2 linked regions of the Catalinimonas alkaloidigena genome follow. The main gene of each other region encodes a partner of the protein of the gene in region 2 in a complex. Links are inferred from orthologs where the notes say so. Each region holds a gene or a part of one and is shown on either strand. Other genes may lie near its edges.

The links. The genes of interacting proteins can lie anywhere in the genome.
Region 1: the proteins of OKW21_RS27275 (region 2) and smc are in contact, whole or in part, in a crystal structure (PDB 3ZGX), measured with the Bacillus subtilis proteins. The link is inferred for Catalinimonas alkaloidigena from one-to-one orthologs.

What each region holds. Positions count from the first base shown.
Region 1 is NZ_JAQFIL010000001.1:6,087,953-6,095,155, reverse strand. The notes cover bases 2,438-6,542. They hold smc (chromosome segregation protein SMC), read right to left. Parts: upstream 6,184-6,542; coding sequence 2,638-6,183; downstream 2,438-2,637. Other genes in these bases: OKW21_RS24650 (hypothetical protein), read left to right, coding at 6,389-6,542. Outside these bases: OKW21_RS24675 (SDR family NAD(P)-dependent oxidoreductase), read left to right, coding at 1-280; OKW21_RS24670 (hypothetical protein), read left to right, coding at 305-655; OKW21_RS24665 (class I SAM-dependent methyltransferase), read right to left, coding at 770-1,372; OKW21_RS24660 (pseudouridine synthase), read left to right, coding at 1,609-2,199; more of OKW21_RS24650, read left to right, coding at 6,543-7,018; OKW21_RS24645 (CPXCG motif-containing cysteine-rich protein), read left to right, coding at 7,020-7,203. UniProt on the Bacillus subtilis protein: Required for chromosome condensation and partitioning.
Region 2 is NZ_JAQFIL010000001.1:6,749,871-6,754,238, reverse strand. What follows is about bases 1,251-4,027. They hold OKW21_RS27275 (segregation and condensation protein A), read left to right. Parts: upstream 1,251-2,149; coding sequence 2,150-2,905; downstream 2,906-4,027. Other genes in these bases: OKW21_RS27270 (lysylphosphatidylglycerol synthase transmembrane domain-containing protein), read left to right, coding at 2,905-3,975; dxs (1-deoxy-D-xylulose-5-phosphate synthase), read right to left, coding at 1,251-1,949. Also shown: more of dxs, read right to left, coding at 30-1,250; OKW21_RS27265 (nucleoside-diphosphate kinase), read right to left, coding at 4,041-4,368. UniProt on the Bacillus subtilis protein: Participates in chromosomal partition during cell division. May act via the formation of a condensin-like complex containing Smc and ScpB that pull DNA away from mid-cell into both cell halves.

The sequences.
Region 1 (7,203 bases), 660 kb from region 2 along the record:
TTCTATGGATGCTAAAAAGGCTGCTGAATCCATTGTAAGTGCCTGTAAACATGGTGAGACTTCGCTGATCATTCCTTTACAGGCCAAAGCTATCACAGCAGCTAATGGGCTTTTTCCCGGTTTGGTGGCGGATGTTATGGGTTTGGTGAACCGTATCCTGCCCAGTCCCGGTGGCATTGGTCAGAAAAGGGCTAAGGGCACTAACAGTAAATCCGACTGGGTGCCTGCCTTGCTGGAAGCAGTGACAGATAGAGCGGCCCGAAGGAACAATGAATATTGATAGCTCATTAAAATAGTCCTTTCTATGGTCATTCATGCGCCACAGCTGTTGCAAGTGATCACCGGAAATTTTGCCCGGGCTATTACGCTTTATCCTTTTGTATTTGTAAGGCATGAAAGGGATAGGAATGATCCGATACTGCTCAACCATGAGAGGATACATCTCCGGCAGCAGCGTGAGTTGCTGGTCTTTCCTTTCTACTTATGCTACCTGTTAGAATATGGTATAGGCAGGCTCAAAGGCAGAACCCACCGGCAGGCTTATGAGCAGATCAGTTTTGAAAGAGAAGCCCATATCCATGAGCGTGATTTCACCTACCTCAAAAAGCGGAAACTCATGGCCTTTAGAAATTATTATGGGCGTAAGCTTACTTAAAACAAACTCAAAACCCATTAAATTAATCATAGAAATTGTTTGCCTGAAGTTCTATAAATGATAATCTTAAAGGGTAGCTACCATAATTGGTTAGTAGGCACAGTAAAAAAAATTTTACTTAACAGCATCTACGTAAAGAGACAAATATCGTCCGTGATTATCAACCCGGGTCCTGTAATCTATTCTAAGGGCTTCTTCTTGACTCTGATTATGATCACTCTCAACCACTTTATCAAAACCGGCTTGAATAAGTAATGCTTTCATAGTCTCAAAATCATAGCCATATTTATGTTCACCTTCCTGTTGTAGCGCATACATAAGATGATCAAGCTTACTTTTGCACCAGGCAGGGTGCATCTCTTTTTGAATCGCAAAGAAAGCCTCATCGTTTTCAGCGTAAGCCTTTATTATTTTTTCAATACCCGGCACAATGATTCTTAATGTACCTCCGGGTATAAGTATACGATAGGATTCTTTAACAATTGCCAAAGCTGTATCAGGGTAGTCAATATGTTCTAAAAAATGTGACGTATAAATATATCGTACAGAGTTGTTTTTAAATTTTTTTAGCCCACCCGGTAGTTTCATTGTAAGGATTCTTGCACCTACAGCCATATCAAGATTAAACCACCCATCTATTGTGGTCTTTCCACTTCCTAAGTTTAATCTTAAATCGTTTTTGGCAATAGCTTCTTCAATGGATTTTTTATGCCACATGTAGGATAAGGTTGCATATATTTTAAACAAAATGCCAATATTCATTGCAGACCTTATGCTCTGTTTAAGTAGGCTCATAATATTAGTAAGCTATTGTTATAACTATATAATGATTATTTACTTGATGAGCAATTCCGGAGCACAATAAAATGAGGCTAAATGCCCTTGTATACAGGTTCTATTATTTCAAATTATAAAAGGGCTCTTGAAGTCCTGTGATGCAAAGAATAAATGTAATGACAAAACATCGCCACTTTATTATTCATAAGCCATTCGGTTATCTGTCGCAGTTTGTTAACAACCAGAACAGGAGGAAAAACAAAAAGCTGTTGGGAGCACTCTATAACTTTCCTGAAAGCATAATGGCCATTGGTAGATTAGATGAGGACTCCGAAGGTTTATTATTACTTACTACAGATGGTAAAGTAAGTGCGCTGGTGCGATCTAAGAAGATAGAAAAGGAATATTATGTACAGGTAGACGGTCAAATTACCCTTGAAGCTGTAGCGCGCTTGAAGGCAGGGGTAGAAATAGCGATAAACGGCAAAAAATATCTGACCCTGCCATGTGAGGCTGCTCGTCTGGAGCCAGCCCCAGAATTTGAGCCAAGGGCAAAAAAGATAAGAGACGAAAGGCACGGCCCAACAAGCTGGTTGTCAATCACCATCACCGAAGGAAAGTTCAGGCAGGTTCGTAAAATGACTGCTTCGGTGGGTTTTCCTACCTTAAGATTAATTCGGGTACGTATCGGAGGTATTACCTTGGATAATCTACACTCAGGTGAAGTGGTTGAAGTAGATCGTTTTGACCTTGGTAAAGAGTATTGAGAAGGAATATATTTCATGCTCGGTACATACCTGTGTGGGGAGGATACAATGTGAGTTGCGAAAAGATGATTTTTGACATACGTAAAAAAATACTCAACAGCATATGGGCAAATGTCGGTTTTGATGGATGAGCATGGTCTACTGGCTGACCTTTCCAGAGGCTAGGCGTGAGCATGTCAAGTAGATCGGGCGGAGGACATTGAAGTACAGCTTGCTATGAAACGCCTCTATAATCGAATCGTAAGGGACACGACGATGCGTCCTACGATTACAATATGCAGGGTGCTCGTAAAGGCAGACTGAGAAGTCCGACTTTTTTGATTTTGAGGCTTCAGGACCAATAGGATACAGGTTCCAGAAAGTGGCTGGGTACTTTTTATTTCACTTTGGTACTGGCTATCCTGAAGTTATCTGCCTGGGGCTGGGCTTTGCTTTTCTCTATTCAGGTGCAAGCTCAAACTCCCTCAGGTCTACCGGTACTACCTTGGAAACGCCCTGCTCGATCATGGTTACCCCATAGATGATATCGGTGCTGGCCATCGTACGCTTGTTGTGGGTCACGATGATGAACTGAGAGTCCTTACTGAAGGTCTTGATGATGTTGTTGAACTTGTCAATATTGGCATCATCCAGTGGTGCGTCTACCTCATCAAAGATACAGAATGGCGCGGGCTTGAGCAGGTAGATCGCAAACAGCAAAGAAGTAGCGGTCAGCGTTTTCTCTCCTCCCGAAAGCTGGTTGATGGTCAGCGGGCGCTTTCCTTTAGGCCGGGCAATGATGTCAATACTGGACTCTAAGGGATCATCAGGATTGGTCAGCTTAAGGTCGCAGTCATCCTCTTCGGTAAACAATGAACGGAACACCTTCACAAAGTTTTCCTTAATCTTTTCGTAAGCTTCCATGAAAGTAGCACGGGCTACGGTATCAATTTCTTCAATCGTTGTGATTAAAGATTCCTTAGCCTGCAGGAGGTCTTCTTTTTCATTGTTGATAAAATCATAACGCTCTTTGATCTCTTCATAGGCCTCCATCGCCATAGGGTTGATGGGTCCGATACGCTGTAAACGATCTTTAATTTTGGTGAGCTTCTCCCGGAGTGCCTCAGGGTCAACATTCGCTTTTTCCTCTTCAGAAACCTGCTCTTTCATGAGCTCGTCCAGGTCCAGCTCAAACTCTACGGAAAGCCTTTCCTTTACGCCACTCAGCTCCAGTTTGGTGCTGTTGAGCTGGTTCTGAATTTCCAGCACCAGAGAGTCGCTGTTTTCTCGCTGGTTACGGATTTCGCGGGTTGCTTTTTCGTTCTTATCAATCTCACCTCGAACGGAGTAATAGTCTTTCTCCGCCTCATTAACGCCTATCTCAATCTGCTCTTTCTCCTCATACATGGCCAGCAGCTCATCTTCACTCACATCGCTGCTTTCCAGCAGTTGTTTGATGCTCGCTTCACTTTCTTTAAGGGCCTGCTGGTTTTTAGCAATATTGTTTTCGCTGCTTTGATAAGCCTCTTCTTTAAAACTGATCTCCTGTGAAATACTGCTCACACGGTTTTCCTGCTGATAAAACTGTATGTTCTCCTGGTTGAAGTTAGCAGACTTTTCACTCAGTATTTCGTTTTCTTCAGCCAGCCTTTCTTTAAGCGCTTTGATTTTACTCTCCTGCTTGATCAGTTCTTCTTCCTTTTCAGCTACCTGCGGTTCCAACTCGGCACAGGCTTCATGCAACTCCTGAATGTGGTCTTCGGTGTCCACCCGCTTTTGAGCATTGCTGGATAGCATTTCAGCCATCTGCTCCTTTTTGGTCTTCACTGAAACAAATTCCTGGCTAATCTGGCTGATCTCTTTTTGCAAAGAAGCGATAGCTTCTTTGGGAGAGCTTTGCTTGAGGCTGGATAACTGCAACTGTTTCTCCTGTATGCTTTGCTGCTGGGCTTCTACCTCTTTTTCCAGTTCTTTGAGTTGTGCCTTAAGCTTCTCCATATTTTTGGCACGCCCGATACGTTTACCTTCAAATAGGCCAACGGAACCTCCCGCCATGCTGAAGGGGTGCTGCACAATGCGCCCATCTTTGGTGATAAAAGAAGCCTCTTTATCTTCAGGAATGGTAAAATCACCATTGACAATATAGGCATTGTTAAGTACGTACTGCACAAGAGCCTGATAAGCGGGGTCATATTCTACGATCTCAGCAGCGGATACCGCATGATCAAAAGTTTTGCTGGCAGCAGGCTTAAAATGTTCAAACTCATCCAGGATAAAGAAATTAGCTTTGCCTTTAGATGCATCACTCAAAAGGTTAATGGCTTCCAAAGCCTCAGCACGACTTTGCACTACGTAGTAGTTCATGTACTGGCTGAGGTAGTTTTCTATACACACCCGGTACTCCTCACCACAGCTAATGATATCTGAAAGCAGCGGTGCTTTCTTGGCCCACTCAATATTTTTCTTGATAAACTTGATAGCATCAGGGAAACCTTCCAGGTTATCCACCAGAGACTTGGTAAGGTTATATTCATTCTGCAGTGCGTCGCGGGTACGGTTGGTCTTAGAAAGTTCTTCCTTATTCGCCTCTATACTTTCGGCCAGGGATTCCATGCGCTGCTGCAGATCCTGCTCCGCCTGCTCGGCTTCGGTGAGTTCGTCTCTGAGTGTCTGCAATTCATCTTCCAGTTCGGCAGCCCGTTCGTCGTAGCGGCTCATATCAGCCTGCTGAGCGCTGGTATCGGCAGAAGTTTTTTCCAGATCCTGGCGGGTAGCGCTTAGCTGCATTTGCTTGATCTCCAGTGTCTTTTTGATCTGGTAGACTTCATCCTGCTTCTCTCTTAGCGCACCGTCTGCCTGATTGACTTCTTCTTTCAGCGCATTGGTCTTAGTCTTGTACTCTTCGTATTCCTGCTTGAGTTGGGCTACCTTGTCTTTGGTGATCTCCAGGTTTTCGGCCGCTTCTGATCGCTGCCAGCGTAGCCCTTCCAGGCTTTCGCTGATCTGGTCAATATTATAACGGTCACGCTCTAACTGTTCCGTAAGCTGTAGCTCCCTGTCTTTAAGCAGGCGCATCTTTTCATTCTTTACCTGCTTATCACTCTCGTAGTTGCGAATCTGCTCCACGTGCTGGTTCAGCGATTTTTGGCGGGAAGAAAGCAGTTTTTCTTTATTGACCAGATCAGTTTTGAGCTGCTCTATCAGCGCGTCACTTTCACTGAGTTGGCGGTTGAGGCTGAGCTTGCGGTCACTTTCTGCTTCCAGTTGCTTATGCAGGTTTTGTAATTTTTCCCTTTGCGAACTGACCGTTACTTTGGCGAGCTGTACACTCAGGTTTTTATATTCCTCTTTGGTCTTATAATATTTTTCTGCCTGCTTGGCCTGCTTCTCAAGTGATTTTAAATTTTTCTCTATCTCGTAGAGCAGGTCTTCCACCCGCTCCAGGTCAGCATCCGTGTCTCCTAATTTTCGCAGCGTCTCTTTTTTGCGGGTACGAAACTTGCTGATACCGGCGGCTTCCTCAAACAGGTTACGGCGAGAGTTGTCTTTATCATTAAGAATCTCATCTACCATCTTCAGCTCAATGATGGCATAGCTGTTGGAAGCGATACCCGTATCCATGAAGAGGTTGGTGATATCCTTCAGGCGGCAGGTAACGCCGTTCAGCATATATTCGCTGTCCCCTGAGCGATAATAGCGGCGGGTGATGGTCACCTGGGTGTATTCGGTAGGGATAAGGTTTTTGGTGTTGTCAAAGGTGAGCGAAACCTCAGCCATCTGGGTGGCTTTACGCTTTTTGGTACCGTTAAAGATGATGTTCTCCATCTTGTCGGAGCGAAGCATACGGGTCTTCTGCTCTCCCAGTACCCAACGTATAGCATCTACCACATTAGACTTACCGCAGCCATTGGGACCGACCACACCGGTAATCCCCTTGTCAAAGTTAATGATAACTTTGTCTGCGAAACTCTTAAAGCCTTTGATCTCAAGTCGTGTTAACTGCATAGCATCTCCTGCGGAAAAGGGACAAACTTAAAAATAATTTTTAGATTTGTTAAGTTAAAAGTCGGTTAAAAAAGCCACTTTTTCCTGTGTTAAAGACATTTTTTTTCTTTAACTATAACACTAATAACATAATGTTATTGTTTTAGTCAAAATACTAATCTGGGTTAGTAAAATATTGAACGCTCAGCATAATTGAAGCATTTTTATGGATGAATTAATACAAATCGCGCTCTTTGTCCTCTTTGCCCTCTTCTCACTAGGGTCTAATCTTTTGAACAGGCGAAAGAAGCAGCAGGCGGAAACACGTAAGGCAGAGGAAGAAACTGAAGCTGAGACAAGGCGTCCTAGAAGAAGGCCGGAAGTAAGCTCACCGGATGAGCCTGAGCCTGAGCAAAGAGAGCAGCCTACTACTTTTGAAGAAATATTGAGAGAGCTTACCGGGGAGAGTCCCCGACAGGAGAGTCCCCGACCCAAAAGAAAGCCTGAACCACAGATGGAAAATGAAGCAGAAGAGGATGATTATGAACACCCTTTCTCTTCAAGAAAAGTCGATGAGGAAGTTGAAAAGGGAAGAAGAAAAGTCGAGCAAAGAGCGGAATCATTTGATAGGTATAAGGAGAAAGGGAAAAAGTATCAGGGGCAGGTAGCGCAGAAGATCAGCGATAAAATCAACATAGAGGACCAGGTGATTTCCAAGAAACTGACCGTAAAGAAAACCAGCCGTAAAGCAAAGAGTAAGCAACTTGCCAGTAGTATAGCTGCTTCGCTTAGAAATACTAACAATGCTCGTAAAGCGATCATACTAAGTGAGATTATTAATAGGAAACATTTTTAAAATGATTGAACATTTTTTTATTTGTCCTTATTGTATGGCCCAAATTTCTATGTTGCTGGATTTTTCTGTTTCTAAGCAGGCTTATGTGGAAGACTGTGAAGTTTGTTGTAACCCGATTCAACTAAGTTTTACGGTAGATGTGGCAGAGGAAGCAGTCATTAACTTTGAGGCCCAGCAAATGGATT
Region 2 (4,368 bases):
GTGCAATAACCAATCTAATTTGCAAGTAATTAACTTACTAAAGTGTCCACATTTAGTAACGCCCTTACCTCATTAGCGATGCTATCGGCATCATAACCACATTCACGGTGAAGCTCAATTTGTTCTCCATGCTCAATGATATGATCGGGTATACCAAGTCTTTTTACCTGAGCTGAATAGCCGTGTTCAGCCATAAATTCCAGCACTGCACTGCCAAAACCTCCCATCAGGCAGCCATCTTCTACAGTAATCACTTTCTTATAGCGACCAAATACTTCGTGTAACATTTCTTCGTCTAATGGCTTGACAAAACGCATATCATAGTGCGCGGGATGCATTTCATCTATAGTAAGTTGCTTGCAGGCTTCAATAGCATAATTTCCAATATGGCCGATAGTAAGGATCGCTACTTCTTCTCCATCCTGTATTTTTCTTCCTTTGCCTACTTCTATTTGTTCCATTGGCGTTTGCCACTGAGGCATCACTCCTTGTCCACGGGGATAGCGGATGGTAAAGGGACCATCTTTGTACAAAGTAGCAGTGTACATCAGGTTTCTTAGTTCCGCCTCATTCATGGGGGCAGATACCACCATATAGGGTAGGCAGCGCATGTAAGCAAGATCATAAGCCCCATGATGCGTAGGACCGTCAGCTCCGGCTACCCCAGCTCTATCAAGACAAAAGATTACTGGTAACTTCTGTATGCAAACGTCGTGAATGACCTGATCATACGCCCGTTGCATAAAGGTGCTGTAGATATTACAAAAGGGAGTCAAACCCTGAGTAGCCAATCCGGCAGAAAAAGTGACCGCATGCTGTTCAGCTATACCCACATCAAAAGCACGGTCAGGCATGACCTTCATCATAATGTTGAGAGATGAGCCGGAAGGCATCGCAGGTGTAATGCCCATAATTTTTTTGTTTTGCTGGGCTAACTCTACAATTGTTTCTCCGAACACCTGCTGATATTTAGGCGGCTGAGGAACATCATACACTTTTTTGCGAATCTCACCCGTTACCTTATCAAATTTACCAGGGGCGTGCCATTTGGTCTGATCTTTTTCTGCTAATGAGTACCCTTTTCCTTTTACGGTTACACAGTGTAATATCTTGGGACCGGGAATCTTCTTAAGATCTTTCATCACATGTACCAGATGGTCCACATCATGGCCATCTACCGGACCAAAGTAACGAAGGTTAAGCGACTCAAAAAGGTTACTTTGCCTAAGCAGAAAAGCTTTAATACTGGTTTCTACCTTGGAAGCAACTTCCTGGGCACTCTTGCCAAACTTACTGATCTTGCCCAGCATCTTCCACACATCATCTCTTACCTTATTGTAAGTCTGGGAAGTCGTTATATCTGTCAAATAGTCCTTCAATGCGCCCACATTAGGGTCTATAGACATACAATTGTCATTGAGGACAATAAGTAAATTTGTATCGGCCACACCTGCATGATTCATGGCTTCAAAAGCAATTCCACCGGTCATGGCTCCATCACCAATTACTGCAATATGCTGCTTGTCTTCTAGTCCCTGATAATTGGATGCAACCGCCATGCCCAATGCGGCTGAGATAGAAGTTGAGGAATGCCCTACACCAAAAGCGTCATATTCACTTTCGCTACGTTTAGGGAAACCGGAGATTCCATTATAAATACGGTTGGTATGAAAGGTGTCACGGCGGCCGGTAAGAATTTTATGCCCATAGGCCTGATGCCCTACATCCCAGACCAGTTGATCGTAGGGAGTATTAAATACATGATGTAGTGCTATAGTAAGCTCCACCACACCAAGGCTAGCCCCAAAATGGCCGCCATATACAGATACGGTGTCAATGATGAATTGCCTTAGTTCCTGAGAGAGTTGGACTAGTTGGTTTTGATTGAGGGCTTTAACGTCAGCAGGGCTATTAATCTGGGCTAGAATCGGACCGGGCTTAATGAGCATGATGAAATTTTTCTTAAATGTATTTTTGAAACTATGACAATCAACGAATGTTTTACTTTTTTAAAACCCTTTTACCATAAATAAGGTGCAAAGGAACGATCTTTTTTCATAAGAGAACATTTATTGCATAATAATGTCATAAATTTGCTTAGATTTTATGCTAGTAAATTTACTGATTCATAAGATAAAAGAAAGACCCCGTGAGTTTTGAGATTAAACTTCCTCGCTTTGAAGGCCCCTTTGACTTGCTTCTCTTCTTTATTGAGAGAGATGAGCTGGATATACATGATATTCCAATATCTAAAATCACGGATGATTTTCTCAGCTACATAAGGCATTTAGAGGCTATGAATATTGAGGTCGCCAGTGAGTTTATCCTGGTGGCGGCTACACTTATGCGTATTAAAGCCAAGATGCTACTACCCCGTCCTGTGCTTAATGAAGAAGGAGAAGAAGTTGATCCGCGTGAGGAATTAGTAAAACATCTGCTTGAATATAAGAGGTATAAATCAGTTATCAAGGAACTGGCTGAGATGGAAGAAGAACGCGCTTTAAAACATGAACGCGGAAATCTTGTTCAGGAAATTAAGAAACTTGCAGAAACTAATAATGTAGAGGCTGAGCTTCAGGATGTAACCTTATATAAGCTATTAAAGGTGTTTGAACGTGTTACTCAGCGGTTTGAGCTTAAACAACGCGAAAAACCTCATCAGGTAGTACAATATCCATACACCATTTCCGGACAAAAAGGTTATATACTTAGCAATCTTCAGAATCGTAAAAGGGTATCATTTCAGGATATCATCAGTGACGATCCGAATAAGATAGCCGTCATTTTTAATTTTCTTGCGATCCTGGAATTGCTTCAACTGAATGAAGTAACCCTACAAATTGGCGAAGGCTTTAACAACTTCTGGGTATTAAAGAAGGAAGACGAAGATGTACGTGTTGACTAATGGATATTAATTCCAAAAAAATATTTAAAACGCTTAATCCTAATAAGATATGGATACCTGTGGCTATAGGTCTGGGTATCGTATTTTATATGTTTTACAGCGATCCCGACCTTACAGCAGACAAGCTAAACCTTATTTTTGAAGCTTCTATGCTTCCTATAGTACTAGCTCTTCTGGTTATTTTTGCCCGGGATGCCGGTTATGTATACCGTATCAAGACCCTTACGAATGACGAACTTTCCTGGGGCAGCAGTATTTATGTCATTATTTTTTGGGAATTTGCCTCAGCAGTGACGCCTTCTATTGTAGGAGGAACTTCAGTAGTCGTGTTTATTTTGGTAAAAGAAGGCATAAGCCTGGGAAAGTCCCTAGCCTATGTCATGCTGACAGCTATTCTGGATAACCTCTTCTTTGTGCTGGTGGCCCCTCTGGCCTTGCTCTTTACTGCCCAGGAGCTTTTTCCTGATGCCAGCGAGATGGAAGTGAAGCTGGGGAATAGCCTGCAGGTTCTTTTTCTGATCAGCTATGTGCTCATCACAGTCTATACATTTTTTATGTTCTATGCCATATTTATAAGGCCGAGAGGCTTTAAATGGCTGTTGCTCAGAGTGAGCTCCATAAGCTTTTTGCGTCGTTGGAGGCATGCGGCGAGTAAGCATGGGGATGAAATCATTATAGCTTCAGAGCTACTCCGAGGTAAGAGGTTTAGCTATTGGGCCAAAATCGTAATCGCTACTTTTTTAATTTGGTCGGCACGCTATCTCATGCTCAACTGCCTGATCGCAGCTTTTACCAATGTTACTCCCATGGAACACCTGCTGATCTTCTGCAGACATCTGATGATGTGGATCACCATGCTCATCTCACCTACACCGGGTAGTAGTGGTACAGCTGAGTTCTTTTTTACGCAGTTTTTTACCGAGTTTTTGGGGGATTATACTTTTGTAACCAACATTCTTTGGAGAATGCTTTCTTACTATCCCTACCTGATTCTGGGAGCAATTTTTCTTCCTAAATGGATCAGAAGAGTATTTTTTAAAAAGAAGTCCTCCAAAGTAGCACAGCAATAAAAAAAGGAAGACATTTATATGCCTTCCTTATTTAAATTTCTTTTCAGTATTTCTTCGGAGTAAAACTAGAAGCGTTCTGTCCCTGCAAAGAAGAAGTTACCTTCATTAGCGGCGGTCTCATCCGCATCAGAACCATGCACGGCATTGGCTTCAATAGACTTTGCAAATAATTTACGGATGGTTCCTTCCGCTGCGTCAGCGGGATTAGTAGCACCGATCAGTTTACGAAAGTCTTCCACCGCATTGTCTTTTTCCAAAATCATGGCGATGATGGGCCCGGAAGACATATAAGTAGTAAGGTCTTTGTAAAAAGGGCGTTCTTTGTGTACTGCGTAGAATTGTCCGGCGGTTTCTTCAGTCAGCTTCGTCATTTTCATGGCCGAAATCCGAAAG